Caballeronia sp. TF1N1: one gene and its partner. The protein of the gene in region 2 interacts with the protein of the main gene of each other region in a pairwise test. Links are inferred from orthologs where the notes say so. Each region holds a gene or a part of one and is shown on either strand. Other genes may lie near its edges. The genes, in order: lpdA and odhB.

Evidence for each region.
Region 1: the proteins of odhB (region 2) and lpdA interact in binary tests that used the Escherichia coli proteins (3 or more experiments, as listed by UniProt). The link is inferred for Caballeronia sp. TF1N1 from one-to-one orthologs.

What each region holds. Positions count from the first base shown.
Region 1 is NZ_CP084626.1:1,095,332-1,110,444, reverse strand. Bases 7,411-10,329 are described here. They hold lpdA (dihydrolipoyl dehydrogenase), read right to left. Parts: upstream 9,782-10,329; coding sequence 8,039-9,781; downstream 7,411-8,038. Other genes in these bases: aceF (dihydrolipoyllysine-residue acetyltransferase), read right to left, coding at 10,298-10,329; LDZ28_RS05010 (phasin family protein), read left to right, coding at 7,411-7,852. Also shown: LDZ28_RS05045 (amino acid aminotransferase), read left to right, coding at 1-813; LDZ28_RS05040 (hypothetical protein), read right to left, coding at 907-1,125; LDZ28_RS05035 (hypothetical protein), read left to right, coding at 1,389-2,012; LDZ28_RS05030 (lactate utilization protein B), read right to left, coding at 2,095-3,507; LDZ28_RS05025 ((Fe-S)-binding protein), read right to left, coding at 3,523-4,263; LDZ28_RS05020 (IclR family transcriptional regulator), read left to right, coding at 4,420-5,214; pbpG (D-alanyl-D-alanine endopeptidase), read right to left, coding at 5,299-6,495; more of LDZ28_RS05010, read left to right, coding at 7,277-7,410; more of aceF, read right to left, coding at 10,330-11,965; aceE (pyruvate dehydrogenase (acetyl-transferring), homodimeric type), read right to left, coding at 12,045-14,741; oxygen sensor histidine kinase FixL, read left to right, coding at 15,023-15,113. UniProt on the Escherichia coli protein: Lipoamide dehydrogenase is a component of the glycine cleavage system as well as of the alpha-ketoacid dehydrogenase complexes.
Region 2 is NZ_CP084626.1:1,707,204-1,722,229, forward strand. Bases 6,073-8,904 are described here. They hold odhB (2-oxoglutarate dehydrogenase complex dihydrolipoyllysine-residue succinyltransferase), read right to left. Parts: upstream 8,236-8,904; coding sequence 6,910-8,235; downstream 6,073-6,909. Other genes in these bases: lpdA (dihydrolipoyl dehydrogenase), read right to left, coding at 6,073-6,816; LDZ28_RS07935 (2-oxoglutarate dehydrogenase E1 component), read right to left, coding at 8,366-8,904. Also shown: LDZ28_RS07890 (AMP-binding protein), read left to right, coding at 1-724; LDZ28_RS07895 (DUF1571 domain-containing protein), read left to right, coding at 750-1,658; LDZ28_RS07900 (hypothetical protein), read left to right, coding at 1,850-2,095; 5'/3'-nucleotidase SurE, read left to right, coding at 2,204-2,992; LDZ28_RS07910 (DUF2147 domain-containing protein), read left to right, coding at 3,104-3,553; LDZ28_RS07915 (transposase), read right to left, coding at 3,655-4,026; cell division protein ZapE, read right to left, coding at 4,164-5,261; more of lpdA, read right to left, coding at 5,386-6,072; more of LDZ28_RS07935, read right to left, coding at 8,905-11,227; translational GTPase TypA, read right to left, coding at 11,570-13,396; LDZ28_RS07945 (MarR family winged helix-turn-helix transcriptional regulator), read left to right, coding at 13,932-14,447; LDZ28_RS07950 (efflux transporter outer membrane subunit), read left to right, coding at 14,523-15,026. UniProt on the Escherichia coli protein: E2 component of the 2-oxoglutarate dehydrogenase (OGDH) complex which catalyzes the second step in the conversion of 2-oxoglutarate to succinyl-CoA and CO(2).

The DNA of each region.
Region 1 (15,113 bases), 610 kb from region 2 along the record:
CCGAGCTGGGAAAACCATCGCGCGCTCTTCGAAGGTGCGGGCTTCGAGGTCGTCAACTATCCGTATTACGAAGCGGCGACGCATGGCGTGAACTTCGCGGCCATGCTCGACGCGCTGAACGGCTACGCGGCCGGCACCATCGTCGTGCTGCACGCGTGCTGCCACAACCCGACCGGCGTGGATCTGACGGACGCGCAGTGGGCGCAGATCGTCGAAGTCGTGAAGGCGCGCAACCTCGTGCCGTTCCTCGACATCGCGTATCAAGGCTTCGGCGAAAACATCGAAGCCGATGCCGCCGCCGTGCGCCTCTTCGCCGCGTCCGATCTGAACGTGTTCGTGTCGTCGTCGTTCTCGAAGTCGTTCTCGCTGTATGGCGAGCGCGTTGGCGCGCTGTCCATCATCACGTCGAGCAAGGAAGAGTCGTCGCGCGTGCTGTCGCAATTGAAGCGCGTGATTCGTACCAACTACTCGAACCCGCCGACGCACGGTGGCTCGGTGGTCGCGGCCGTGCTGGCATCGCCGGAACTGCGTGCGCTGTGGGAACAGGAACTGGGCGAGATGCGCGATCGTATCCGCGCCATGCGTAATGGCCTCGTCGAGCGTCTGAAGGGCGCGGGCGTGGATCGCGACTTTTCCTTCGTCGACCGTCAGCGCGGCATGTTCTCGTACTCGGGCCTGACCGCGCCGCAAGTGGACCGTCTGCGGGAAGAATTCGGCATCTATGCGGTCAGCACGGGGCGCATCTGCGTGGCTGCGCTGAATCTGCGCAATATCGATGTCGTCGCCAACGCAGTGGCAAGCGTGCTGAAGTAAGGCATTGCACGCGCGTTTGCTGAAAAAGAAAATGGCGTCCTTCTCATGAAGGGCGCCATTTTTTGTGGCCTGTGCGCGGCGTTTCGCCGGCGTCTATATCGATTCGGGACGTGCCGGCGCGTTGGGTCTTGCGTCGTCGTCATCGACTAAGCCGTAGGAAATCGCGCGCGCCAATTCCGCGCTCACGCTTGCCACGCCCGAACGCCCGTGACGTTCGACGGCTAACCGGGGCTCGCCCGCGTGCATGCAGAACGTCAGTACAAGCGGCAACAGGATCGCGGCGGGCCAATAGGTCGATATTGTCTTTTTCATGGAATTACCTCTGTTCGTCGTCGCATTAAGCGCATGAATGATGCCCACTAAGCGACTGTCGAATCTTACGGAATCGCCGACATCTTAAAAAGACGCTGAAAAGCAAAGCTTCGTTGCGTGGCGGACAACGAAAGGTAGTCAACCCACGGCTTTGAAATTGCAACAAAAACGGGCCAATCGTCATAAAACCTTACAAAGTTCTTGGGGACATCGGAGCACGCCGGGTGTCTCATTGTTATCACTGCAACGAACTAATCAACGACATGAAATCCGCAGTTGCTGGACTTTTGATCGCGTCATCGGCTTTGGTACTAGGCGGCTGCGCGGTTTATCCCGATGGATCATCCTACGGTGGCGGATATCCCGCCGCGGGCTACGCCGATCCCGGCTATGGCTACGACGCGTACGGCGCGCCGGTGGTCGTTCAGCCCGGCGTAGCGGTGGGCGGCGGCTACTACTCCGGTCCTGGCCCCGCTTACTACGGTCCTGGCCCCGGCCGCTATTGGGATGACGGTCCAGGCTGGCGTCGTCCGCCATCGGGCAACTGGAATCGCGGGGACTATCCGCGTGGGCGCCCGCCGCAAGGAAATAATCAGCCGCAACAAGCGGGTGGCGGACATCAGCCGGGTGGTGGTCAGCCACCGCAAGCCGGTGGAGGCCGTCCGGTGGGCGGACCGCCGCCTCAACAGGCAGGCGGAGGCGCGCCGTTGCCGCGAGCCGTCGGCGGCGTCCCGCCGGGACGTCCGCAGGCGCCCGCCGCGAATCCTGGCGGAAACGGTGGCGGCAATGGCGGCTACCATCGCGGTGGCGATCAAGGTGGTGGCGCCGGTGGCGGTGGCGGACACGGCGGCAACCAGCGAAGCTCGCTCGGGCCAATCGGCGGATAACGCGTCGATTGCGCGGAGCGCTAAAAAGCCGTGCCGGGTCGAACCGGCGCGGCTTTTTCACATCGCTTTCGTGGAAACACGCTTACCCGAGATGCGTGCCTTTCGCCTTATATAGTTCGCGGAAGGTGCGCCCGACCGGCGCGGGCATATCGCGTGTTTCGGTCCATCCGGCGCCGAATGGCATGCGCGATATCGTCTTTCTCTTTCCGCCCATGACTTCAAGCACGCGCACCGCGAGTTTCGTAAAAAGCGCATAAGCGACTGGCCGAAGCGCGAAGTAACCCCACACGGCGAGCGCCGCGCGTTCGGTCCAGGGGCGCAGATGGCGTTCGGTCTGCTTTTCGCGCAGTTTGCGCAGCAGGTCGGACAGCGGAATACCCACCGGGCACACGCTGTTGCATTCGCCGCATAGCGTTGCGGCTTGCGGCAGATCGAGCGCCTTGTCGATGCCCACATAAGCCGGCGTCAACACCGAACCCATCGGTCCGGGATAAACCCAGCCATACGCATGACCGCCGATCTTTTGATACACCGGGCAGTGATTCATGCACGCGCCACAGCGAATACACCGCAGCATCTCCTGAAACTCGCCGCCGATAAGCCCGGTGCGCCCGCCATCGACGAGCACGAAATACATATGCTCGGGCCCGTCCCGCTCGCCCGTCGCGCGGGGGCCGGTCAGCAGTGAGAAGTAATTGGAAATGGTCTGCCCGGTCGCCGAACGCGGCAGCAGACGCATTGCGGTGGCGAGATCTTCGAGCGTCGGCAGAATCTTCTCGATGCCTGTCACCGCGACGTGCACGCGCGGCATCACGGTACACATGCCTTCGTTGCCTTCGTTCGTGACAACTGCCACCGAGCCGGTTTCCGCGATCAAAAAGTTGCCGCCCGTCACGCCCATATCGGCGGACATGAAATGCGGGCGCAGCACCTCGCGCGCCTCGCGGGTCATGTCGGGGATGTCCGTGAGACGCGGCTTGCCGTGCGTCTTCGCGAAGAGATCGGCGATCTGCTCCTTGTCCTTATGAACCACGGGCGCAATGATGTGGCTCGGCGGCTCGTTGTCGTTGATCTGCAGGATGTATTCGCCGAGATCGGTTTCGATGGACTGCACGCCCATTTCGCCGAGCACGCGATTCAGTTGCATCTCTTCCGAGACCATCGACTTGGTCTTGATGACCTTTTTCACGCCATGCGCGCGCGCGATGTCCGCGACGAGCCGCGCGGCATCCTGCGTCGATTCCGCGTAGAGCACGGTCGCGCCACGGCGCGTCGCCTCGCGTTCGAAGGTTTCGAGCCATACGTCGAGGTTGTCGAGCGCGCGATTGCGGCGCTCCTTCAGCGCGGCGCGCGTCGCCTCGAAGTCGATATCGAGCACCGCGCTCGCCCGCGCGCTCACGAATTTGGTCGAGAGCTTGGTGAGGTTCTGCTGCAGACGCTCATCGGCGAGTTTGCTGCCGGCGCGCGCCTTGAAGTGCATCGTCTGGACTTGCATGGGCTCGCTCGTTCGTCAGTTGCGGATGGAGTCGGATGCGTCGCCGGCAAGCACTTGCGCGATATGCAGCACACGCGTGCTCGTGTCGCCGGTGCGCCTCAAGCGCCCTTCTATATTCAGCATGCAGCCGAGATCGCCCAGCACGACGGTAGCCGCGCCGCTCGCCTTGATGTTGGCGCACTTTTCATCGACGATGGCCGTCGAAATGTCGCCGTACTTCACCGCGAACGTGCCGCCGAAACCGCAGCAATGTTCGCAGCCCGCCATCTCGGTCACGGGCACGCCCGCTTGTGCGAGCAAATCGCGCGGCTGCGCCTTCACGCCGAGCTCACGCAGGCCCGAGCAGGAATCGTGATAGGTCACGGCGCCTTCGAACACACCGGGCTCCATGCGCGCCTTGGCAACATTCACGAGAAAATCCGTGAGTTCGAAGACGCGCGGTTGCAAGCGCGCGAAGCGATTCATGAGTTGCGGATCGTCGCGGAAGAGATCGCCGTAATGCGCGCGGATCATTCCGCCGCACGAACCCGACGGCACCACCACGTAGTCGAATTGTTCGAATTCCCGCAGTGTCTTTTCGGCGAGATCGCGTGCAAGCCTGCGATCGCCGGAGTTATACGCGGGCTGGCCGCAGCAGGTTTGCGCGGGCGGCACGCTCACCGTAAAACCCGCGCGCTCGATCAGCTTGATGACCGAAAAGCCGATCTCCGGCCGCATCATGTCGATGAGGCACGTGACGAATAGTCCGACTTGCATGGTGGAGCGTTTCCTGTTTTCTCGAGATTTTCTAAGATGCACGCCGATTATCCGCGAAGCGGCGGTGGTTCGGGCACTCCCCAACCGCCGACCGCGTTTTCACATTATGAGATACAATTGCGCATCCGTAGTTTGACGCATCAACCGATTTCCACGATGAGCGATACGAACCCGGAATCCAAAACCTCCATTCAGGTGATCGAACGCATGATGCGTCTGCTGGACGCGCTTGCCGGCCACACCGATCCCGTCAGCCTGAAGGAACTCTCCCAAAGCACCGATCTGCATCCTTCCACGGCGCACCGCATCCTGAACGACATGGTGCTTTGCCGGCTGGTGGACCGCTCCGATCCAGGCACGTATCGGCTCGGCATGCGTCTGCTCGAACTGGGCAATCTGGTCAAGGCGCGCCTTTCGGTGCGCGAGGCCGCGATGCCGCCGATGCGCGAACTGCATCGGCAAACGGGACAGACGGTCAACCTCTCGGTGCGTCAGGGCGACGAAATCGTCTATATCGAGCGGGCTTATTCCGAACGCTCCGGCATGCAGGTCGTTCGCGCGATCGGTGGACGCGCGCCGCTGCATCTGACTTCGGTCGGCAAGCTCTTCCTCGCCGCCGACGAAACCACGCGCGTGCGCGCCTACGCCATGCGCACGGGTCTTTCGGGCCACACACAGAACAGCATCACCGATCTGTCGAAGCTGGAACGTGAGTTGTCGTTCGTGCGGCAACAGGCTTGCGCGCGCGATAACGAAGAACTCGAACTGGGCGTGCGCTGTATCGCGGCGGGCATTTACGACGATACCGGGCGGCTCGTCGCGGGCTTGTCGTTGTCGGCGCCGGCCGATCGTCTCCAAGACGCGTGGCTCAAGCAACTCAGTCATACGGCGCTGGAGATCTCGCGCTCGCTGGGTTATCACCCCGAGCCGGTTGCAGCCGCATCGCGCTGAATCTTGCGTTAGAAACGCTGCTTCAAAGACAAAAAGCCGGACGGGTCGAGAGACCCATCCGGCTTTCTGCTTATTCAAACGTGCTTAGGGGTTCGTGCCGCTACCCATATCCGCACTCATGATGCGCGGTTCGCCGAGCGTATCGAGGAACGAACGCAGGCGGCCGGCATCCGCGAAACGCGAATACTTGCCGTAGGAATCGAGCAGCACGATCACGACCGGGCGGCCGTTGACCGTTGCCTGCATCACCAGGCACTCGCCCGCTTCGTTGATGAAGCCGGTCTTCTGCAAACCGATATCCCACGACGCATTACGCACCAGCGCGTTCGTGCTGTTGTAGGCGAGATTGCGCTTGCCGGTGAAGACTTCGTAGCTGCGATCCGTCGAGAACTTGCGGATGAGCGGATATTGATACGCCGCGTTCACCATCTTCACGAGATCGCGTGCGCTCGAAACGTTGAGGCTCGTGAGACCCGTGGAGTTCTCGAAATGCGTGTCGGTCATGCCGAGCGACTTCGCTTTCGCGTTCATTGCCGCGATGAAAGCCGGCCGGCCACCCGGGTAATAGCGCGACAACGCAGCCGCCGCGCGATTTTCCGATGCCATGAGCGCGATATGCAGCATATCCTCGCGATTGAGCTCCGAGCCGACGGCGAGCCGCGAGCCCGTGAACTTCTCGTAATCGCGATCTTCGTCGGTCACCGTCATTTCGTCGGTGAGCGGCAAGTGCGAGTCGAGCGTGACCATGGCCGTCATCAACTTGGTGATGGACGCGATAGGCACGACGGCGCGCGAATTCTTGTCGAAAAGCGTTTCGGACGTGTTCTGGTCCACCACATAGGCCACGCTCGAACGCAGCGCCAGGCTGTCGGGCGTTTCATGCAAACCGAACGCCGAACCGACCGAGGTGGCACGCGGCTGATACGCCACCGAGTGCACTGCGGCGCGGCGCGAGCGCGGGTCCATGCGGTAATTCACTCGACGCTTGCGGGAAGCCCGGGGTACGTCGTCGTCTTCGGCGGCGACCTTGGCTACGCGGGCGGCACGGCCCGATTTCGCCGATGTCTTCGCCACACGAGCAGGCTTTTCGGCCTTCTCGGCGGAAGCAGTGGACTTCGCGGATTTCTTGACGGATTTGGTTGCGGTGGCGGTTTTTGCGAGGGCTTCAGCCGGAGCCGCTGCAAAGGACGTCGCTACAGCGATGGAAATGGCGATCGACAACGCGGAGCGCAGCGCTACGCCATGAACCACCTTAAACGACGAAAACATTTCGGTTTTCATTAGTGTTCTGTTGGGCGGCTGGAGAGTACCGCCAAGTGTAGTGAAGCTACGAAATTTAAGCAATATTAAGCACTTATCGGCACTCGTTAAACCGAGTTGTAAGCCACGATTGCTTATCGTTACACAACGCGCGCTTTGATCGGAAAAAACGATCGCGCTTTGCAGCAGTGCTGCCAACAGCGCGCTTTTATACGAGACGACAAGCGCACTATCGGCAAAACTTTCTGCAACTTGAGCCAGGAATCGCGGATTCGGGTCTGAAAGACAGCGAAGCGAAAATTCGAAGAAGGCTGCGTGCGGTGGACGGATGCGGCGTCAACACAACAACAACGCAACCGACAGTCGAAATGTTAACGTCTCTTCAACAATTTGGTGTACGGCGTCATCCTAAAAATAGGACTTACTACAGAAACATCTCATCTTTCTTGCCGATGCGAGTTTCCAGCATGGCATCGACGGGACATGATTCTGTCGTCTTAGCGTGCTTTCATAACGCTCCTATCCGGTTGAGAGCGTCTCGCAACGCCACGCCCTGCGGCGGTGCATAGGGTTTTCACCAAGCAGCAGCGCATGCCGGTGAGATCTAACTTAAGCCATTGTTTAACAAGACCTTTCGGCCTATTGTGCAATGCACAAAAAGCGCTTGACATCTATCGGAATATCTCTAAAATGGCTTCATGTTGCGACGCACCAATCGCACTTTGCAGTAACCGGCCGCAACGGCGCGCCGGATCTACCAAACCACGACCCGCGTTGATGGGTCGACTATCAGGAGCCTGAGATGACCCTGTTGACCCCCGAGCAAATCGCCGCCGCACAAAAAGCTAACTTCGACACGCTGTTTGGCCTCACGAACAAGGCATTCGAAGGTATCGAAAAGCTGGTCGAACTGAATCTGCAAGTCGTGAAGTCCACCCTGGCCGAAAGCCAGGAGAACACCCAGCGCGCGCTGTCGGTCAAGGACGCACAAGAACTCCTCTCGCTGCAAGCAAGCCTCACGCAGCCGGTCGCCGAGAAGGTTCTGTCGTACGGCCGTCATCTGTATGAAATTGCGTCGTCCACGCAAGCTGAATTCGCTCGCGTTGCTGAAGCGCAGTACGAAGAGCAAAACCGCAAGGTGCAATCGCTCGTCGACAACGTCGCGAAGAACGCACCGGCTGGTTCGGAAACCGCAGTCGCGGTCATGAAGTCGGCCATCACCGCCGCCAACACGACGTACGAAACGGTTCACAAGGCAACGAAGCAAGCTGTCGAAATCGCTGAAAGCAACTTCAACGCAGCCGCCACGGCCGCCACGAAGGCCGCTACGCAAGCGACCGAACAAGCTACGCGCACCGCCAAGAAGACGGTTGCGTAAGTTCGAAGCCGGGTTCGCCCGGTTGACGAAGCAAGAATCACGAAAAACCCGGCCTCGCGCCGGGTTTTTTGTCGTCTGTTGGTTCGAAAAAACGGCTTTCGCCTCACGCTTTCGAGCGCGCAGCTCAAAAGCAAAAGCGCGCTTCCGTGAAGAAGCGCGCTTCGCTCGACACCCTCTTGCGGCCGCTTACTTCTTGCGCTGCGGCGGCAAGTCCGTACAGACGCCTTCGTACAACTCCGCCGCCATGCCGATGGATTCGCCCAAGGTCGGATGCGGGTGGATGGTCTTGCCGATGTCCGTGGCATCCGCGCCCATCTCGACCGCGAGACACACTTCGCTGATCAGATCGCCCGCGTTCAATCCGACGATCCCGCCGCCGATCACGCGATGCGTCGCTTCATCGAAAATCAGCTTGGTGAAGCCCTCGTCGCGACCATTGGCGATCGCGCGGCCCGAAGCGGCCCACGGGAACACCGCCTTGCCGTACTTGATGCCTTCGGCCTTGCACTGGTCTTCGGTCTTGCCGGCCCACGCCACTTCCGGATCGGTATAAGCCACCGACGGAATTTGCAGCACATCGAAGTACGCCTTCTCGCCATGCGCCGCTTCCGCCGCGACGTGGCCTTCGTGCACGGCCTTGTGCGCGAGCATCGGCTGGCCAACGAGATCGCCGATCGCAAAAATATGCTCGACGTTCGTACGCAGTTGCTTGTCGACGTTGATGAAGCCGCGATCCGTCACCGCGACGCCCGCCTTGTCCGCGCCGATCTTCCCGCCGTTCGGACTGCGGCCCACGGCCAGCAACACGAGGTCGTAACGCTGCGCTTCGGTCGGCGCCTTGTCGCCCTCGAACGTCACGTAAATGCCGTCGTCCTTGGCTTCCGCCTTGGTCGTCTTGGTCTTCAGCATGACGTTGGCGAAGCGCTTCGCGTTGTACTTCTCCCAGACCTTCACGAGATCGCGGTCGGCGCCCATCATCAGACCGTCGAGCATTTCGACGACATCGATTTCGGAGCCGAGTGACGCATAAACCGTCGCCATTTCCAGCCCGATGATTCCGCCGCCCACCACCAGCATGCGCTTCGGAATCTGACGCAGTTCGAGCGCGCCGGTCGAGTCGACCACGCGCGGATCGTCCGGGAAGAACGGCAACTTCACCGCCTGCGAACCCGCCGCGATGATCGCCTTCTTGAACTTGACGACCTTCTTGCCGCCGTCGCCCTGCACTTCCATGTGGTTCGGATCGACGAACGTACCGACGCCCGTCACCACCTGTACCTTGCGCGCCTTCGCCATGCCCGCGAGACCGCCGGTCAGCTTCTTGACGACGCCTTCCTTGAAGCCGCGCAGCTTGTCCAGATCGATGCTCGGCTTGCCGAACGTGATGCCGTGCGATTCGAGATGCTTGGCTTCGTCGAGCACGAGCGCGGTATGCAGCAGCGCCTTCGACGGAATGCAGCCGACGTTCAGACACACGCCGCCCAGGGTCGCATAGCGTTCGACGAGCACGGTACTCATGCCGAGATCCGCTGCGCGGAACGCCGCCGAATAGCCGCCGGGGCCTGCGCCGAGCACGAGCATGTCGCACTCGACATCCGCGCTGCCCGAATAACTGCCTGCCTTCGGCGCGGGCGCGGCGCTCGCCTTTTCGGCGGGCTGCGGTTGCGCGGCCGTCGGCTTGGTCGGCACTTCGCTCACGCCTCCGCCCTGACCTTCGAGCGTCAGAATCACGCTGCCTTCGGAGACGTTGTCGCCCAGCTTGACCTTCAGTTCCTTCACGGTGCCCGCGGCGGGCGAAGGCACATCCATGGTCGCCTTGTCGGATTCGAGCGTGACGAGCGATTGCTCCTTCTCGACCGTATCGCCCGGCTTCACATGGATCTCGATGACCGGAATGTCCTTGAAGTCGCCGATATCCGGCACCTTCACGTCCTGTGCGCCGCCGCCCGACGCCGCGGGCGCGGGTGCAGCCGGCTTTGCGGACGACGCTTCCTTCGGCGCTTCGGCCTTAGGTTCCGCAGCGGCGCTCGCGCCTTCGGTTTCGATCATCGCGATGACCGAGCCTTGCGAGACTTTGTCGCCCTGTTTGACCTTCACTTCCTTGATCGTGCCTGCCTGATCGGCGGGCACTTCCATGGTGGCCTTATCGGTTTCGAGCGTGATGACGCCCTGTTCCTTTTCGATGGCGTCGCCGGGCTTGATATTGACTTCGATGACATCGACATCGGAGAAGTCGCCGATGTCGGGTACTTTTAGTTCGACGAGACTCATATTTGTCCCCTATGTCGACCAGAGCCGGTGCCTGAAGCGCCTGACCCGGGTCCCATGCAAGATGATGGCGAAGAAGAGCGGTTGGAGCAGGCGCGCGCACCGAAGCACGCGCCGGTCCCAGCGTCTCACGTGTCTTGCCCGCACAATCGAGCGAGGAAGACACGCGCCACTTTTTTAGAGAATCACCCGGCGGAAGTCCGCCAGAATGCCCGCGAGATAGGCGTTGAAGCGCGCCGCCTCCGCACCGTCGACGACGCGGTGGTCATACGACAGCGACAGCGGCAACGTGAGGCGCGGCACGAACTGCTTGCCGTCCCACACCGGCTTCATCGCGCCACGCGACAGACCCAGGATGGCCACTTCCGGCGCGTTGATGATCGGCGTGAAGTTCGTGCCACCGATGCCGCCCAGCGAAGAAATCGAGAAGCAGCCGCCTTGCATCTGGTCCGGCTTCAGCTTGCCTTCGCGAGCGAGCTTCGAGAGATCCGTCATCTCCTTCGCGATATCCATCAAGCCCTTCTTGTCGGCGTCGCGGATCACCGGGACGACGAGGCCGTTCGGTGTATCGGCCGCGAAGCCAACGTGGAAATACTTCTTGAAGACGAGGTTGTCGCCGTCGAGACTCGCGTTGAAGGTCGGGAATTTCTTCAGCGCGGAAACCACTGCCTTGATGACGAAAGCCAGCATCGTGATCTTGATGCCCGACTTCTCGTTTTCCTTGTTCAGCTTCACGCGCAGCGCTTCGAGCTCGGTGATGTCCGCTTCGTCGTTGTTCGTGACGTGCGGGATCATCACCCAGTTGCGATGCAGGTTCGCACCCGAGATCTTCTTGATGCGCGACAGCGGCTTTGGATCGACAGGACCGAACTTCGTGAAGTCGATCTTCGGCCACGGCAGCAAGTTGAGGTCGCCACCGCCGCCAGCCGGCGCGGCAACCGCGGCGGGCGCTGCGCCCTGACCCGACATGACGCCCTTCACGAACGCGGTGATGTCGCCTTGCGTGATGCGGCCTTTCGGACCGGAACCGCGCACGCGCGTGACATCGACGCCGAGTTCGCGCGCGAACTTGCGCACCGAAGGCGACGCGTGGCTCGACGTGCGTGTGCCATCGCCTGCGGGAATCGCGGGCGCCTGCGCGAGCGCGGACGGCTGCGCGGGCGCGGGCGCGGGTTTGGCGGGCGCATCGGGCGGCGCTTCGACCGGCTTCGGCGCTTCCTGCTTCGGCGCCTCCTGCTTGGGCGCGGAAGCGGCCGGGCTGCTTTCGCCGCCTTCGAGAATCAGAATCAGCGTGCCTTCTGACACCGTATCGCCGAGCTTGACCTTCAATTCCTTGACGGTGCCGGCGGCAGGCGAAGGCACATCCATGGTCGCCTTGTCGGATTCGAGCGTGACGAGCGACTGCTCCTTCTCCACCTTGTCGCCAACCTTCACACCGATTTCGATGACCGGGATATCCGTGAAGTCGCCGATATCCGGCACCTTCACTTCCACCGATCCGCCGCCGCTCGAAGCCTGAGCGGCTTGCGCGGGCTGCGACTGCGTGGTCGTGCCGGCGGGCGCTTCCTGCTTGGCGGGCGCGTCGGCTTGGGCGGGCGCGGAAGCGCCGCTTTCCAATACGACGATCAACGTGCCTTCCGACACGTTATCGCCCACTTTGACTTTTACTTCCTTGACCGTGCCCGCGGAGGAGCTCGGTACATCCATGGTGGCCTTGTCGGATTCCAGCGTGACGAGGGACTGTTCCTGTTCAACGACATCGCCCACCTTGACCAGAACCTCGATCACGGGAATGTCCTTGAAATCGCCGATGTCCGGCACTTTGACTTCGATCGCTTGACTCATTATTAGTGTCTCCTGTGTTGCATGCGGCGCGCCCCCGCTTCGGGAGCGCGCCGCATCACAACGCACGGGGGCGATGCCTTTAGACGGTCATCGGGTTGGGTTTAGCCGGGTCGAGGTTGTACTTCTTGATCGCCTCAGCGACGACCTTGCGCTCGATCGTGCCTTCGTCGGCGAGCGCGTTGAGCGCGGCCAGCGTGACCCAGTAGCGGTCGACTTCGAAGAAGTGGCGCAGTGCTTCGCGCGTGTCCGAGCGGCCGTAGCCGTCGGTGCCGAGCACCACGAACTTGTTCGGGACATAGGCGCGAATCTGGTCGACGAGCGCGCGGATGTAATCCGTCGACGCGATCACCGGACCTTGCGCGCCCTTGAGCAGCTTGGTGACATGCGGCACTTGCTTTTCGTCGGCCGGATGCAGCAGATTCCAGCGGTCGATTGCCTGACCTTCGCGAGCCAGTTCCGTGAAGCTCGGCACGCTCCACAGGTCGGCGGCCACGCCCCAGTCGTTCTTGAGCAAGTCGGCGGCGGCGATCACTTCGTTGAAGATCGTGCCCGCGCCCATCAACTGGACGCGCGGACCCTTTGCCGCGCCTTCGGCCTTCCTGAACGCGTACATGCCCTTGATGATGTCCGCGGCAACCGACTCGCCTTGCGGAATCGCCGGATGCTCGTAGTTCTCGTTCATCACGGTGATGTAGTAATACACATCTTCCTGGTCGGCGACCATGCGGCGCAGGCCGTCCTGCATGATGACCGCGAGTTCGTAACCGAAGGTCGGGTCGTAGCTCACACAGTTCGGGATCGATGCTGCCCACAGCAGCGAGTGGCCGTCTTCGTGCTGCAGGCCTTCGCCGTTGAGCGTCGTGCGCCCAGCGGTGCCGCCCAGCAGGAAGCCGCGCGAACGCATGTCGCCCGCCGCCCAGGCCAGGTCGCCGATGCGCTGGAAGCCGAACATCGAGTAGAAGATGTAGAACGGGATCATGATCTCGCCGTGCGTCGAATACGACGTCGCGGCCGCGATCCAGTCACACATGCCACCGGCTTCGTTGATGCCTTCCTGCAGAATCTGCCCGGTTTCCGATTCCTTGTAGAACATCAGCTGGTCGGAGTCTTCGGGAATGTACTTCTGGCCGTCTTGATTCCAGATCCCGATCTGGCGGAAGAGGCCTTCCATGCCGAAAGTACGCGACTCGTCCGGCACGATCGGCACGATACGCTTGCCGATGGCCTTGTCCTTCAAGAGGATGTTGAGCACCCGCACGAACGCCATCGTCGTGGAGATTTCGCGGCCTTCGCCCGTGCCCTTGAGCAGCGGCTCGAATGCCGACAGTTCCGGCACCGGCAGCGACTCCGCCTTCTCGCGGCGCGACGGCAGATAGCCACCCAGTTCCTGACGGCGGGCGCGCATGTATTCCAGTTCCTTCGAGCCTTCCTCGAAGGTGAGATACGGCACGTCGGCGATCTGTTCGTCGGTCAACGGCAGACGGAACTGGTCGCGGAATTTCTTCAGCGTGTCGATCGGCAGCTTTTTCTGCTGGTGCGTGATGTTCATGGCCTGGCCGTGTTCGCCCATGCCATAACCCTTGATGGTCTTGGCGAGGATCACGGTAGGCGAGCCCTTCGACTTCTGCGCCTGATCGTAAGCCGCGTAGATCTTGTGCGGATCGTGGCCGCCGCGGTTCAGGTTCCAGATGTCTTCATCGGACCAGTCGGCCACCAGCGCCTTCAGTTCCGGCGTGTTGAAGAAGTGCTCGCGCACGAACGCGCCCGATTCCGACTTGTAGGTCTGGTACTCGCCGTCGACCACTTCCATCATGCGGCGCATGAGCGCGCCGGTCTTGTCGCGTGCGAAGAGCGCGTCCCAGCGGCTGCCCCAGATTACCTTGACGACGTTCCAGCCAGCGCCACGGAATTCGCTTTCGAGTTCCTGGATGATCTTGCCGTTGCCGCGCACCGGACCGTCCAGACGCTGCAAGTTGCAGTTGATGACGAACACGAGGTTGTCCAGACGCTCGCGCCCGGCCATGCCGATTGCGCCGAGCGATTCCGGCTCGTCCGTTTCGCCGTCGCCCAGGAACGCCCAGACTTTGCGGCCCTGCGTCTTCACGATACCGCGCGCTTCCATGTACTTCATGAAACGCGCCTGATAGATGGCCATGATCGGGCCCAGGCCCATGGACACCGTCGGGAATTGCCAGAAGTCCGGCATCAGCCACGGATGCGGATACGAGGAGATTCCCTCGCCGCCCACTTCCTGACGGAAGTTGTTGAGCTGCGCCTCGGTCAGACGGCCGAGCAGGAACGCGCGCGAGTAGACGCCCGGCGACGAGTGACCCTGCACGAACACGAGATCGCCGCCATGTTCCTTCGACGGTGCGTGCCAAAAGTGATTGAAGCCGACGTCGTAGAGCGTCGCCGCCGAAGCAAACGAAGCGATGTGACCGCCGACATTGGTGTCCTTGCCCGCGCGCAACACCATGGCGATGGCGTTCCAGCGCGTGTACGAACGAATGCGGTGCTCGATGTCCTGGTCGCCCGGAATCTTGGCCTGGCCGGCGACGGGAATCGTATTGATATAGGGCGTATTCGCCGAAAACGGCAGATGCTCGCCATGCACGCGGGCGAATTCGATCTGCTTTTCGATCAGGTAGTGCGCGCGATCAGGACCGACTGCCGAAATGACGCCGTCGAGTGCGTCGAGCCACTCGGCGGTTTCCTGAGGATCGTCGTCTTTGGCATTGGCGACATATTTGAGAACTTCGTCGGGTACAGCGGACATGCTCGTCTCCTGATGTGAGGATCGCTCTAAGAACCGCCGACAGTCGCCCGCCGAAAACCGGGCACTGGCCGCGTGCCGGCAATTCTAAATAGGGTCCAGACTTTGTAGCAAGGAATTTTTCGAATCATGAGAGATGATCTCATAATGCGGAAAATTGCTGCAATGCACCGTCCGATAAGGCTTTTTTAATCAGACTTTTCTCCTCCTTTTCCCGCAATTGAGCCGTCTCTAGCACCTTTTTACGCTAATTAACAATCAGACGCTGCGTTACAATCGCTTCCATGTTGACCGATCGGCTTCTCGCACGCTCGGCGCGGGTCGCGCGCAAGCCGACCGACTCGTCGCCCACCCGCTGGCACCACGGACCGTGGT
Region 2 (15,026 bases):
CTTCTCCGCGCTCAAGCTTGCGATGTCGGGCGGCATGGCCACGCAACGCGGCGTCGCCGAACGCTTCGCGAAGCTCACGGGCCTGTCGATCACCGAGGGTTACGGGCTCACAGAATGCTCGCCGCTCGTGTGCGCGAGTCCCATCGGTGTCGAAGACAACATGGCTTTCGATGGCAGCATCGGCCTGCCCGTGCCTTCCACGCTCGTGCGCATGCGCCGCGAAGACGGCGTATGGGCCGACATCGGCGAACGCGGCGAGCTTTGCGTGTGGGGCCCGCAAGTGATGAAAGGCTACTGGAATCGGCCTATCGAGACCGCGCGGATTATCGGCGCGGACGGCTGGCTCGCCACCGGCGACATCGGCGTAATGGACGCGCGCGGGTTCGTTCGTATCGTCGATCGCAAGAAGGACATGATGATCGTGTCCGGGTTCAACGTGTATCCGAACGAGGTCGAGGACGTGCTCGCGGCGCATCCGAAAGTGCATTCGACAGCGGCTATCGGCGTGCCCGACGCGGTGACGGGCGAACGCGTGAAGGTGTTCGTCGTGCGGCGCGACGCCACGCTCACCGTGGAAGAAGTCCTCGCCTTCGCCCGTTTACATCTGACCGGCTACAAGATGCCGGCGTTCGTGGAGTTTCGGGATTCTCTGCCGCTTTCGACCATCGGCAAGGTTTTGCGACGCGAATTACGCGATGCTGAACGCGCGAAGCTTAAGGAGTAGCATCACTGGTCCAATCGGAGAACTCATGCCGCCAGTGCCGCCAGTGCCGTCAGTGCAATTGCGCCGCATCACGAACTGGCGGCTCGCCTATGCGAGCCTGTGTTTTCTGCTGCTCGCGATGTTCGCGCTGTTCGAATCGCACGCGTACGCACAGGTTGGCGCGGACCGCGTCGCCACGCTCGATGCCGATCAGCAGGTTGCGTGGCTGACCAGCGCGGCGGCGAGCGGCGAGCTTGCGGCGCTCGACGACGAGCAACTCGTCGCACTCTTCCAGTCGCTCGATCCTCACACGCTGCCGCGTTACTTGAGCGCGGGCACGCACCGCTTTGCATCGTGCGAATTCACCATGTGGCGGCGCGAACGCGTGAAGGGAAAATGGCCGAAGCGCGCCGATCACATGCTCGTGCGCGTGACGCGCGAACCGCTGCGCATCTACGCCAAATGGTTGCCCGACGGCGCGCATGCGGGCCAGGAGATCATCTACGACGATTCGACGCGTCCTCGTGAGCTATACGGGCATCTGGGCGGGCTGTTCGGCGTGGTGCCCATGTGGACGAAGATCGACGGCGCCTTTGCGCGCGCGCAGTCGAATCATTCGATCCGCGAACTCAGCATCGACGCCATTACGCAGCGTTTCATCGACGAAGGCCGCCGCTTCATCGAAGCGGGCATCACGCGGCCGGCCAGCGTCGATGTGCGGACCATCGACGGTGTGCGCGTCGTCGCCCTCACCTACGATACGCCGAGCGGCCAGCCCGACTTCTACGCCAAGCGCGAAGTGCTCGGTCTCGATCTGACGCGTCCGCTTTTGCGCAGCATCGAATCGTTCGATAACGACGGCGAGCAGTTCGAAAGCATCGTGCTCGAACGCATCGATCCCAAGCCCTTCGACGACCTGACGTTCGACCCGAAAAATCCCGACTATCGCTTCTGATGGCGGCGCTCTGAAGTGCTCGCTGACTTGACGACACACGCTGTAACGAGCGCGATTTCCCGGCATCGGTTAATTTTAAGTTTCGCCTAAGAATCGGCTTCTAACCTTGCCGGACTTCATCGACATCAACGTCGGCTGCCGGATGTCACCGGCGCCCAGAATCGTCATGTAACAACCAAGGAGTTCGGTCCATGAACCTCCGTTTAGCTTCCGCTTCGGCGCCCGTGCGGGCCATCAAACGGCTGCTCAGCCATCACGAAATCGCCACGCTGCTTTTGCTTTTGCACGCGCCGATCGACGCCATGGCCGCGACGCCGGATGTCGCTTCGTTGCAGGAATATGGCTACGTCGAAATCGTGTCTCCCGAAGCGGGCGCACCGAAAGTCCGGCTGACCGAAGACGGCAATGCCGTATTGCGCGGGTTGGGCGTTCGCTAAAGACGCGCGCTTGGCACGCGCTTGGCACGCGCTTGACACTCATTCGGCGTCGCGATCTCTGTAATAATCGGTTGATCTCATTCACAACCGACCAAGGAGTGATTCGCGATGTCCGCTACTGAACCCATCGTTCAACGTGTGCTGCTGACCAACGACGACGGCATCGACGCCCCCGGCCTTGCCGTGCTCGAAGCCGTCGCCCGCGAAATCGCGCACGAAGTCTGGGTGATCGCACCCGAGCACGATCAGAGCGGCACGTCGCACTCCATCAGTCTTCATTCGCCGTTGCGCGTGTCGCGTCAGGGCGAACGGCGCTTCGGCGTGCAAGGCACACCCGGCGACTGCGTCGTGATGGCCGCGCGCCATCTCATGAAAGACGCGCCGCCCGATCTCGTGCTTTCCGGCATCAATCGCGGTGCAAATCTTGGCGTCGAGACCATGTTTTCCGGCACGGTCGGCGCAGCCATGACAGGCTTGCTGCTCGGCTTGCCGTCCATCGCGTTGAGCCAGACATTTTCAGATCGCGACAACGTGCGCTGGGACACGGCGAGCGCGCTCGCGCCCGGCGTGATCCGTCAGTTGCTCGCCATCTCACACGACGCGCCGACGTGTCTCAACATCAATTTCCCCGATTGCGATGCAGAAGCCGCCGGTCCGCTTACCGTGACGCGGCAAGGCGTCGGGCTCGTGGAAGGTATCGACGTCATCGCGGAAGTCGACCTCCGCGGTCTCGATTACTACTGGCTACGCTTTCAACGCGGCGCACGTGAGAATGCGCCCGACAGCGAGACGGCGAACGTGGCGGCCCGACGCATTGCGGTGACGCCGCTCAATTTCGATCGCACCGACGCCCGCACCTTCGCCACGCTCGAAGCCGGCTTGCGCGGCGCACGGTAGCGCGTTGTTGGCTAGAACGTTTCCTCTCAGACGCAGATACGGCTTTCTCGTATGCTGACGCGACCCGCCGTACCAGCGCGCGGGATGACGATTAGAAAAAGGAGACACCCTATGAAGCGTGCGATCAGCCGCGCATGCGCCGCTGCGCTCTTCGCGTTGTCGGCGGCAAGCGCATTTGCGCAAGCGCCTACGCCCGTTGGCACATGGCAGACTATCGACGATGCCACGGGCAAGCCGAAGGCGATCATTCAGATCGTCGACGACGGCAGCGGCCAGTTGTCGGGACGCGTGGTGCGCGGCATCGGCGAATTCGATCATCCGGAGCGGCGCTGCACGGCCTGCACCGACGAGCGGCGCGATCAACTGGTGAAAGGCATGACCATCATCACCGGTCTCAGGCAGAACGGCGACACCTGGGAAGACGGGCAGATTCTCGACCCTGAAAACGGCAAGCTCTACAAGTGCAAGATGAAGCTCGAGGACGGCGGACAGAAACTCGTGGTGCGCGGGTATATCGGCGTGTCGCTCCTGGGGCGCTCGCAGACATGGTTGCGTCAGTGATCTCGCTCAAATGAAAAAACCGGCCAAGGCCGGTTTTCGTTTTGCATCCTCTTTGCAGACGCTTTGCAGACGCTTTGCAGACGCTTCGCACGTGGCCGATGTCACGCAGCGCGGCGTTCCGCTTCGACGCTTTCTTCCATGAGCGATGGAAGCTCCGCCGGAACGCGCATGCGAGAAGTCATCAACGCGTAAAGGGACTCGCCCGCCGGGCCGAACAACTGCGTCATCACGCGCAGCAGCACGCCCGATTCGTGCCACGCCTTGAAGCGCCGGTGACACGTCTGATACGACGGGTATTTGCGCGGCATGGTGGACCACGACGCGCCGCTATACATGACCCAGAGCACGCCATTTAGCACGGCGCGGGTGTTGGCGAGCGGCCGACCGCGCAATTCGGAACGCGGCCTCAGCTCGGGGAGCAATGGCGCCACCATTTGCCATTCTTCGTCGGACATGTCGCGGTAGGGCTTCACGTTAATTTCTCCAATTTGCTGTACCCGGCAACGATACCGAGCGCACCAAAGCGGGGAAATAAGAGTCCTCCTAATCTTGAAAAAGCCCGACAAGCCTTACGCCAATTGGCTGAACGGCTATTTTTGGTTTCTCGGTATTAGGTCAGTGAGATATCCGATAGACGGCGCGGCGACTCCAGATATTCCTTCGACTGCATTTCCACGATGCGCGATACCGTGCGCGCGAATTCATTGGCCATCGGTCCTTCCACGTACAGGTCTTCGGCGGGCACCGCCGCCGACATCAGCAGCTTGACCTTGTGGTCGTAGAACACGTCGATGAGCCACGTAAAGCGACGCGCTTCCGATGCCATGCGCGGTGACATCTGCGGCACGTCCGACAGAATCACGGCGTGAAAGCGGCTCGCGAGTTCGAGGTAATCGTTCTGCGAACGCGGTCCGCCGCACAAGGTCGCGAAATCGAACCAGACGACGCCGTCCGCGCGACGCAGGGCCTTGAGCTCGCGCTTCTCGATATGCAGCAGCGGACTTTCGTCCGGCACGGCGGCGAGCTTCGCGAAGTCGTCGCGCAAGGCTTTATCCGCGGCTGCGCCGAGCGGCGTGTGATAGGCCTGTACGGTCGAAAGCGTCAGTCTGCGATAGTCGGTGCCGGCATCGACATTCAGGACGTCGAGATGCTTCTTGATGAGCTCGATAGCCGGCAGCAGCCTGTCGCGATGCAGGCCTTCCGGGTACAACGTGTCCGGCTCGTAATTGGACGTCATCACGAACTGCACGCCGTTGGTGAAGAGGCGATCGAGCAGGCGATAAAGAATCATCGCGTCGGCGATATCGGAGACGTGGAACTCGTCGAAGCAGATCAGCCGGTAACGCTTCGCGATGCGCCGCGCGAGTTCGTCGAGCGGATCGGCCTGGCCCTTGAGGTCTTCCAGTTCGCGATGCACCTCGCGCATGAACTCGTGAAAATGCAAACGCGTCTTGCGCTGCACCGGCACGACCGCATAGAAGCTGTCCATCAGAAAGCTCTTGCCGCGCCCGACGCCGCCCCAAAGGTACACGCCGCGCGGCAGCTCCGGATGCACGAGAAACTTCATGATTGCGTTCGAGCGGCGCGACTTATAGGAGATCCATTCGTCGTAACAGCGCTGCAGCCGCGCGACCGCCGCGAGCTGCGCCTCGTCCGATCGATAGCCCCGCGTGCGCAGCTCGTTTTCGTAGTATTCGGTGACGTTCATGATGCGGCTTGTAGCGCTGATGCCGTTGAATGTGACGAAGGCGAACGGTTTGATCCGCTCGCCTTCGTTGCGATGCCGGCCGAGCCGGGCCGAGTCCGGCCGGGTCCTTCCAGACCCGGGGAACTTACATGTTCAGCGCGCGTTTATCGACTGCGAGCGCCGCTTCGCGCATGACTTCGGAAAGCGACGGATGCGGATGGCAAATGCGGCCGATGTCTTCGGCGGCCGCCTTGAACTCCATCGCCACCACGGCTTCCGCGATCAGGTCCGACGCGTCGGCCGCGATGATATGCACGCCGAGAATCTCGTCGGTCTTCGCGTCCGCGATCATCTTGACGAAGCCATCCGCACGGCCGATACCCAATGCGCGGCCATTGGCCATCATCGGGAACTGGCCGGACTTGAACTCGCGCCCTTCCGCCTTGAGCTGCTGCTCGGTCTTGCCGACCCACGCGATTTCCGGTTCCGTGTAGATGACCCACGGAATGCAGTTGTAGTCGATATGCGGCTTCTGACCGTCGATGATCTCCGCCACCGCCACGCCTTCGTCTTCCGCCTTGTGCGCGAGCATCGGGCCGCGCACCACGTCGCCGATTGCGTACACGTTCGGCACGGCGGTCGCGCAGTGTTCGTCCACGTCGATGAAACCGCGCTCGTTGGCCTTCAGGCCGATTGCTTCCAGACCGAGATTGTCCGTGTTCGGCACGCGGCCGATGGACACGATCAGGCGGTCCGCTTCCAGCGTCTTTGCATTACCCGTGCTGTCCGTGTACGCGATGGAAACGCCGCTCTCCGTGGTCTTCACTTCGCCGATCTTCACGCCGAGGTGAATGTCGAGGCCCTGCTTCTTGAATTGCTTCGCGGCTTCACGCGCGAGCGCTTCGTCCGCTGCGCCGAGGAACTGCGGCAGCGCTTCGAGCACGGTCACGTCCGCGCCGAGACGGCGCCACACCGAACCCAGTTCCAGACCGATCACGCCCGCACCGATCACGGCGAGCTTCTTCGGCACGGCGTCGAAGGACAACGCGCCTTCGTTGTCGGCGACGATCTTGTTGTCGACCGGAATATTCGGCAGATGACGCGCCTTCGAACCCGTGGCGATGATCACGTTCTTCGCCGTGACCGTTTCCGTTTCGCCTTCGCCCGACACTTCGATCTGCACGCCGGCCTCGGTCTTGCCGGCGAACTTGCCGTGACCCTTGAGCCACGTGATCTTGTTCTTGCGGAACAGGAACTCGATGCCCTTCGTCATCTTCTCGACGATGCCGTCCTTGCGCGCGAGCATCTTCGAGACATCGAGCTTCACGTCCGACACGCTGATGCCGTGATCGCCCAGATGCTTCGCCGTGTTCTCGAACTCTTCCGACGACGCGAGCAGCGCCTTCGACGGAATGCAGCCCACGTTCAGACACGTACCGCCGAGCTTGAGCGTGCCCGCCGGATTCTTCCACTTCTCGATACACGCAACCGACTTGCCGAGCTGCGCTGCGCGAATGGCCGCGATATAGCCACCGGGGCCCGCGCCGATCACGACGACATCAAATTCCTTGGACATGACTTTCCCTTGATATGACTCCGCTCATGCGGAGACGCCCTTCACGGTGCGCGCGAGCCTATCGCGCGCACCAGGGCAACATGCGTTCTACGCTTACAGGTCGAGCAGCAGACGAGCCGGATCTTCCAGCGCGTCCTTCATGGCGACGAGCGACAGCACGGCCTCGCGGCCGTCGATGATGCGGTGATCGTAAGACAGCGCCAGATAGTTCATCGGGCGGATCACGATCTGGCCGTTTTCCACCACGGCGCGTTCCTTCGTGGCGTGCACGCCGAGAATCGCGGACTGCGGCGGGTTGATGATAGGCGTCGACAGCATGGAGCCGAACACGCCGCCATTCGAGATGGAGAACGTGCCGCCCGTCATTTCGTCGATGGACAGCTTGCCGTCCTTCGCCTTCTGACCGAATTCGGCGATCTTCTTTTCGATGTCGGCGAGGCTCATCTGATCTGCATTACGCAGAATGGGCACGACGAGACCACGCGGCGAACCGACCGCGATACCGATGTCGAAGTAACCGTGATAGACGATATCGTTACCGTCGATCGACGCGTTTACGAGCGGGAACTTCTTCAGGGCGTGCACGGCGGCCTTCACGAAGAACGACATGAAGCCGAGCTTCACGCCATGTTCCTTTTCGAAGCGGTCCTTGTACTTGTTGCGCAGATCCATGACCGGCGCCATGTTGACTTCGTTGAACGTCGTCAGGATGGCGTTGGTCTGCTGCGATTCGAGCAGACGCTCGGCGATACGCGCACGCAGACGCGACATCGGCACGCGTTGTTCCGGGCGATCCTTGAGCCACTGATCCGCCGATGCGGGCGCCTTCACGTCCGGCAGCGACGGCTTCGCGGCGCGTGCGGCAGCCGGAGCCGGTGCGGTGGCGGGTGCCGGAGCAGCAGCCTTGGCGGGCGCGGCAGCGGAGGATGCCGAAGCGCTGAGTGCATCGCCCTTCGTGATGCGGCCGTCGCGGCCGGAGCCTGCAACCTGGTCCGCGGATACGCCCTTCTCGGCCAGAATCTTCGTGGCCGAAGGCGATGCGGCACCGCCCGTGGCTTGCGCCGAACCTTGCGCGGCCGCCGGAGCAGCAGCCGATGCGGCGGCAGGCTCGGCTTCGGGCGCCGGTTTCACTTCCGCGTCGCCAGCGGCGGCGGCCGCCGGTGCTTCACCGGCCTTGGCTTCGGTGTCGATCTTCGCGATAATTTCATCGGCGGCGACGATATCGCCGTCATGCTTGATGACTTGCGCCAGCACGCCGGCGGACGGTGCGGGCACTTCGAGCACGACCTTGTCGGTCTCGATTTCGATGAGGATTTCGTCCTGGGCGACAGCCTCGCCCGGCTTCTTCTTCCACTGCAGCATGGTCGCTTCTGAAACCGACTCCGAAAGCTGGGGAACCTTGACTTCTACGATAGCCATTTCTGTTTTGTCCTGATACGTGTCTGTATGAATGCGAGCGACGCGATGCACGGCGACCTGACGCCGCATTCGATGCGCGTTTCGCGTACGGGACCGGCGAGCCTTGCCCGCGCGGTCCCGTCAAGCCGTGTTACTTCGCGATCACCTGCGCGCCCTTGAGGCGGCCGAACGCGCCTTCCACGAGCGCCTTCTGTTGCTCGTAGTGCTTCGCGTAATAACCGACCGCGGGCGAAGCCGAAGCCGGACGGCCGCTATATGCGAGCTTCATGCCGTCCTTCATGCCTTCACGCAGATGGTGCTCGATGTAGAACCAGGCGCCCTGGTTCTGCGGCTCGTCCTGCACCCAGACCACTTCGGTCGCGTTCTCGTATTTCTTGAGTTCCGCGTCGAACTGCTTGTGCGCGAACGGATAGAGCTGCTCGATACGCACGATGGCGACGTCGTTGCTCTTCGCTTCGCGGCGATGCGCGACGATGTCGTAATACACGCGGCCCGAGCAGACGACCACGCGCTTGACCTTCTTCGCGTCGATGGCTTCGTCCACTTCGCCGATGACCGGCTGGAACGAACCCTTCGCCAGTTCCGACAGGTCCGACACGGCTTCCTTGTGACGCAGAAGCGACTTCGGCGTGGCGATGATCAGCGGCTTTCTGAACAAGCGGATCATCTGGCGGCGCAACAGATGGAAGATTTGCGCCGGCGTGGTGGGCTGCACCACTTGCATGTTGTGATCCGCGCACAACTGCAGGAAACGTTCGATACGTGCCGACGAGTGCTCCGGACCTTGACCTTCGTAGCCGTGCGGCAGCAGCATGGTGAGACCCGAGACGCGGCCCCATTTCACTTCGCCCGACGAGATGAACTGGTCGATCACGACCTGCGCGCCGTTCACGAAGTCGCCGAACTGCGCTTCCCACGCGACGAACGTGTTCGGCTCGGCGGTCGAATAACCGTATTCGAAACCGAGCACGGCTTCTTCGGACAACACGGAGTCGATCACCGAGAACTTGGCCTGACCTTCGGCGATGTTCTGCAGCGGAATGTACGTGCCGTCGTTCCAGCGTTCGCGGTTCTGATCGTGCAGCACCGCGTGACGGTGCGTGAACGTGCCGCGGCCCGAGTCCTGACCCGTCAGACGCACCGCATAACCCGAAGCGACCAGCGACGCGAACGCGAGATGCTCGCCCATGCCCCAGTCGAGCTTGGCTTCGCCACGGCCCATGGCGCGGCGATCGTTGATCACGCGCTCGACGAGCGGATGCACCTTGAAGTTTTCCGGGATCGTGGTGATGCGCTCGGCCAGCCGCTTGAGTTCGGCGAGCGGCACGGCGGTGTCGGCCGCGTCGGTCCACTTGCGATTCAGGAACGGCACCCAGTCGACCGCGTACTTGCTCTTATAGTTCGAGAGCACCGGGTCGATGGTGTGGTGACCTTCGTCCATTGCCGTACGGTACGCCTTGACGTATTCGTCCGCGACTTCGGGCGTGATGACGCCTTGCTGCACGAGCTTTTCGGCATACAGCGCGCGCGTGCCCGGATGCTTGGCAATGGTCTTGTACATCAGCGGCTGCGTGACCGCCGGCGTGTCCTGCTCGTTGTGGCCGAGCTTGCGGAAGCAGACGATATCGACGACCACGTCCTTATGGAACTTCGTGCGGAAGTCGATGGCGAGCTGCGTGGCGAGCACCACGGCTTCGGGATCGTCGCCGTTCACGTGCAGCACCGGCGCTTCGATCATCTTGACGACGTCCGAGCAGTACAGCGTCGAGCGCGAGTCGCGCGGGTCCGAGGTCGTGAAACCGATCTGATTGTTGATGACGATATGCAGCGTGCCGTGCGTGCCGTAGCCGCGCGTCTGCGCGAGATTCAGCGTTTCCATCACGACGCCCTGGCCCGCGAAAGCGGCGTCGCCGTGAATCTGCACCGGCAGCACTTGCAGGCCTTCTTCGTCGCCACGGCGATCCATCCGCGCCTTCGCCGACCCTTCGACCACCGGGTTCACGATTTCCAGATGCGACGGGTTGAACGCGAGCGACAGGTGAACCGGGCCGCCATCGGTCGAGACGTCCGACGAGAAACCCTTGTGATACTTGACGTCGCCAGCCGGCAGGTCATCGACGTGCTTGCCTTCGAATTCGGCGAAGAGGTCGGCGGGCATCTTGCCGAGCGTATTGACCAGCACGTTCAGACGCCCGCGGTGCGCCATGCCGATGACGATTTCCTGCACGCCGTTCGCGCCTGCGTGACGGACGACTTCGTCCATCGACGCGATGAAGCTCTCGCCGCCTTCCAGCGAGAAGCGCTTCTGACCGACGTACTTGGTGTGCAGGAAACGCTCGAGGCCTTCGGCGGCCGTCAGGCGATTCAGGATGTGCTTCTTCTTGTCGTTCGAGAAGTTGGGCGTCGAACGCGTCGACTCGAGCTTCTCTTTCCACCAGCGCTTTTGTTCAGGGTCGCTGATGTACATGTATTCGGCGCCGATCTTGCCGCAATACGTGTCACGCAATGCCTTGACGATCTCGCGCAGGCTCGCGCGCTCGAAACCGAAATACAGGTTCGTGGCGCTGAACGTCTGGTCCATGTCGGCTTCGGTGAAGTCGTAGAACGCAGGTTCGAGTTCAGGAATATGCGGACGCTCGCGGCGCTTGAGCGGATCGAGGTCGGCCAGTTGCGAGCCGAGGAAGCGATATGCGCCGATCAGTGACTGGACGTAGACCTGCTTGCGCGCGGTGGCGAGATCTTCGCCGCCGCCTTCACGAGGAACGAAGGCGTTGGACTTCGCGCGCTGCGCAAAGGATTCGACGATAGGGCCGTGAGCCACGTCGCTCTGAGCCGTGCCGTCGGATGCTGGCACGTTCTGAAGCGCGTCGAAATAGGTGCGCCAGGTCTCGGGGACCGACGCCGGGTTGTCTAGATATTGCTCGTACAGTTCTTCTACGTACGGAGCGTTACCGCCGAACAAATAGGAGTTCGACTGGAATTGCTTCATCATTTTACGCTCACCTTTCTTCGAGTTTCTCGAGGAAGTGCGGGTTAAGAAACCTTCCGCGCCACGGCCTGACCGTTTAGCGGATTGCGCGAATCAAGTCTGCTTGGAAGGACCTAAAAAGCGACAGCTAATCCGATTAGCATAGCACAGAACCAATCGTCATATGACAGGTGGTCGCACCTTGGAGCCTCGGCTTCGCCCTTCTGTAACGCAGATGTGCGGGCATTCGCGCGATAAGCAAGCGATGTTATTGCGCGCGCGTCGGCAGCGCTTTCGGAAGCTTTAGCGATGAGATAAAAAAAGCCGCCGGAAGGCGGCTTTGTCACATGCATGCGAACGAACGCATTAGTCGGTTGCGCCTTCACGGCTCGCGCGACGACGCTCGTGTTCCTTCAGATGACGCTTGCGCAGGCGGATGGACTGCGGCGTCACCTCGACGAGTTCGTCGTCGTCGATGAACTCGACCGCGTATTCCAGCGACAGCTGAACCGGCGGCACGAGACGCACGGCTTCGTCCGTACCCGATGCGCGCACGTTGGTAAGCTGCTTACCCTTGATCGGGTTCACGACCAGGTCGTTGTCGCGGCTATGGATACCGATGATCATGCCTTCGTACAGCGCGTCGCCCGGCGTCACGAACATGCGGCCGCGATCCTGCAGCTTCCACAGTGCATAGGCGACAGCGGCGCCATCGTCTTGCGAGATCAGCACGCCGTTGCGACGTTCGCCGACCGAACCTTCCTTCACCGGCGAGTACGAGTCGAACGTATGGCTCATCAGACCCGTGCCGCGCGTAAGCGTCAGGAATTCGCTCTGGAAACCGATCAGACCGCGCGCCGAAATCTTGTATTCGAGACGCGTACGGCCACGGCCGTCGGACGTCATGTCGAGCATTTCGCCCTTGCGACGGCCGAGTTCTTCCATCACGCCACCCTGATGCTGGTCTTCGATATCGACCGTCAGGTTTTCATACGGCTCGTGCTTCACGCCGTCGATTTCCTGCAGCACCACGCGCGGACGCGACACGGCGAGTTCGTAACCTTCACGGCGCATGTTCTCGACCAGAATGGTCAGATGCAGTTCGCCGCGACCCGACACTTCGAACGTGGTTTCGTCGCCCGTGTCTTTCACGCGCAGCGCCACGTTGTGGTTCAGTTCCTTCGTGAGACGGTCGCGAATCTGGCGGCTCGTCACGAACTTGCCTTCCTTGCCCGCGAGCGGCGACGAGTTCACGAGGAAGTTCATCGTGAGCGTGGGTTCGTCGACGGTGATCATGGGCAGCGCTTCGGGATTTTCCGGCGCGCAGATGGTCACGCCGATACCGATTTCCTCGATACCGTTGATCAGCACGATGTCGCCTGCTTGCGCTTCTTCGACCTGCACGCGCTCGAGGCCGTGGAACGACAGCACCTGATTGATCTTGCGATTGATGATCGCGCCGTCCGGACCCGAACGCACGGCCACTTGCATGCCCGGGCGAATACGGCCGCGCGCCACGCGACCCACGCCGATACGGCCGACATACGAGTTGTAGTCGAGCGAAGTGATCTGCAGTTGCAGGGGACCATCTGGGTCCGACGGGCGCACCGGCACGTGTTCCAGAATGGCTTCGAAGAGCGGACGCATGGTGCCTTCGCGCACTTCGGGGTCGAGACCGGCATAGCCGTTCAGGCCCGACGCGTAGACGATCGGGAAGTCGAGTTGCTCTTCGGTCGCGCCCAGCTTGTCGAACAGATCGAACGTCTGGTTAATTACCCAGTCGATACGCGCGCCCGGACGGTCCACCTTGTTGATGACGACGATGGGCTTAAGCCCGAGCGCGAGCGCCTTCTTGGTCACGAAGCGCGTTTGCGGCATCGGGCCTTCGACGGCGTCGACGAGCAACAGCACGGAATCGACCATGGAGAGCACACGCTCCACTTCACCGCCGAAGTCGGCGTGTCCCGGCGTGTCGACGATATTGATGTGCGTGCCTTCGTATTCGACCGCGCAATTCTTCGCCAGGATCGTGATGCCACGTTCTTTTTCGATGTCGTTCGAGTCCATGACCCGTTCCGCGACCTGTTGGTTTTCCCGGAACGTGCCCGATTGACGGAGCAACTGGTCGACGAGCGTGGTCTTGCCGTGGTCGACGTGGGCGATGATTGCGATATTGCGTAGGGCGCGAGTCATAGAAGGTATCTTGGTTATGCGCCGTCGAAGCAGGCCTGAGTCCATCCAGAACATTCTGGATAAGGAGGCGTCGTGGCTCGGCAGGCCGTCTTTGACGCAATGCTGTTCCGACTGAGCTTGTCCGGCAGCGCGCAAGTTCCTTGTGCGCTGCATTCCGTCCGGCTTATGTCTTTCGGACGTAGTTCTTGTACTTCGCGGGTACTTCGTCTTGTACTTCGCGGGTACTTGGCTCGTTACTTCGCTTGTTACTTCGGACGGCTCGTCAGTCGGCGCAGTTGCATGTGAATCACGGTCCCGGCGCGGTGAGAACCGTAAATTATAGCACGCACGGAAGTCACTTTCTGACAATAGGCCGCGACCCGTAATTGCGATGTTGCGCCGCCGCCGCGTCAGCTATGTGAAAAACGCTCTCGGCTTAGTGCGGCGGGCCGCCCCGGCCGATTATTAAGCGTTCCTGGAAAAGATTCTTGCAGCGACATGTTGCCCTACCTATAATACTGCCTAGTCAATTATTGCGACCGCACAAGAATTTACAATGAGTGAGGCTCCGAAACCCGCTGGCATCGGCGATTACGTCCTGAGCGAAAGCGTGGGCTACCTCATCAGCCGGGTGCGCTCGACCATGTGGAACATGGTGACGCAGCACACCTCCTCCGAGCTCGGCATTACCGGAACGCAGGCGAGCATTATGTTCATGCTGGCGGTGGGCAAATGCGCGACGGCGGCGGATATTGCACGTGAGTACGGTATCGACGCAAGCGCGGTCACGCGTCTGATCGACCGGCTGGAGAAGCGCGGCCTGCTGTCGCGCGTGCGCAGCGAGGCGGACCGGCGCGTGGTTCGACTTGCGCTCACCGAAGACGGCCGCGTGATGGCCGAACAAGTGCCCGCCATCTTCACGAGCGTCCTGGACAATCTTCTTGCAGGCTTCACGCCCGAAGAAGTCGGCTTTCTCAAGAGCATGCTGCGACGCGTACTGGCAAACTCGTGCGACTCCGCCGCAGCCCTCGCGTTGAGCGCAAACGACAAGCCCGCGACGTCATTGCGATGACAAGCAAATCCGCCGCTGCGGCGCAAAAAAATGATTGCAACGTCCATCTTTAATTCTCATCTCAAGAGACGAGCGATGAAACACCTATCCTTGCCGGCGCTCCGAGGCATCGGGCTGCCGGGAAGCGCGAAGACCGCGTTGGCGGCCGCCGCTGCCGCGCTGGCAATCGCCGGATGCGCGAACTATTCGGGCATTTCGAGCGACAAGACGATCGCCACACCCGACAATTACAGCGCCACGCAAAGCGTGCCGGGACAAGGCGGCCAGTGGCCGTCGCTCGACTGGGCAAAGCAGTTCGGCGACCCGCAATTGCCGCAACTCATCGACGAAGCGCTCGCGGACAATCCGAGCATTGCGCAGGCGCAATCGCGAATTGCAAAGGCATCGTCGTATATCGAAACCTCGCGTTCGGCGCTGTCGCCTAAGGTCAACGGTTCGTATTCGTGGACTCGCGAGCTCTACTCCGCCAACGCGCTGTTTCCGCCGCCCTACGGTGGAACGTGGTTCAGCGAGAACAACGTGCTTGCCAGCGCGTCTTGGGATCTCGACCTCTGGGGCAAGAATCGCGCGCGTCTGAAT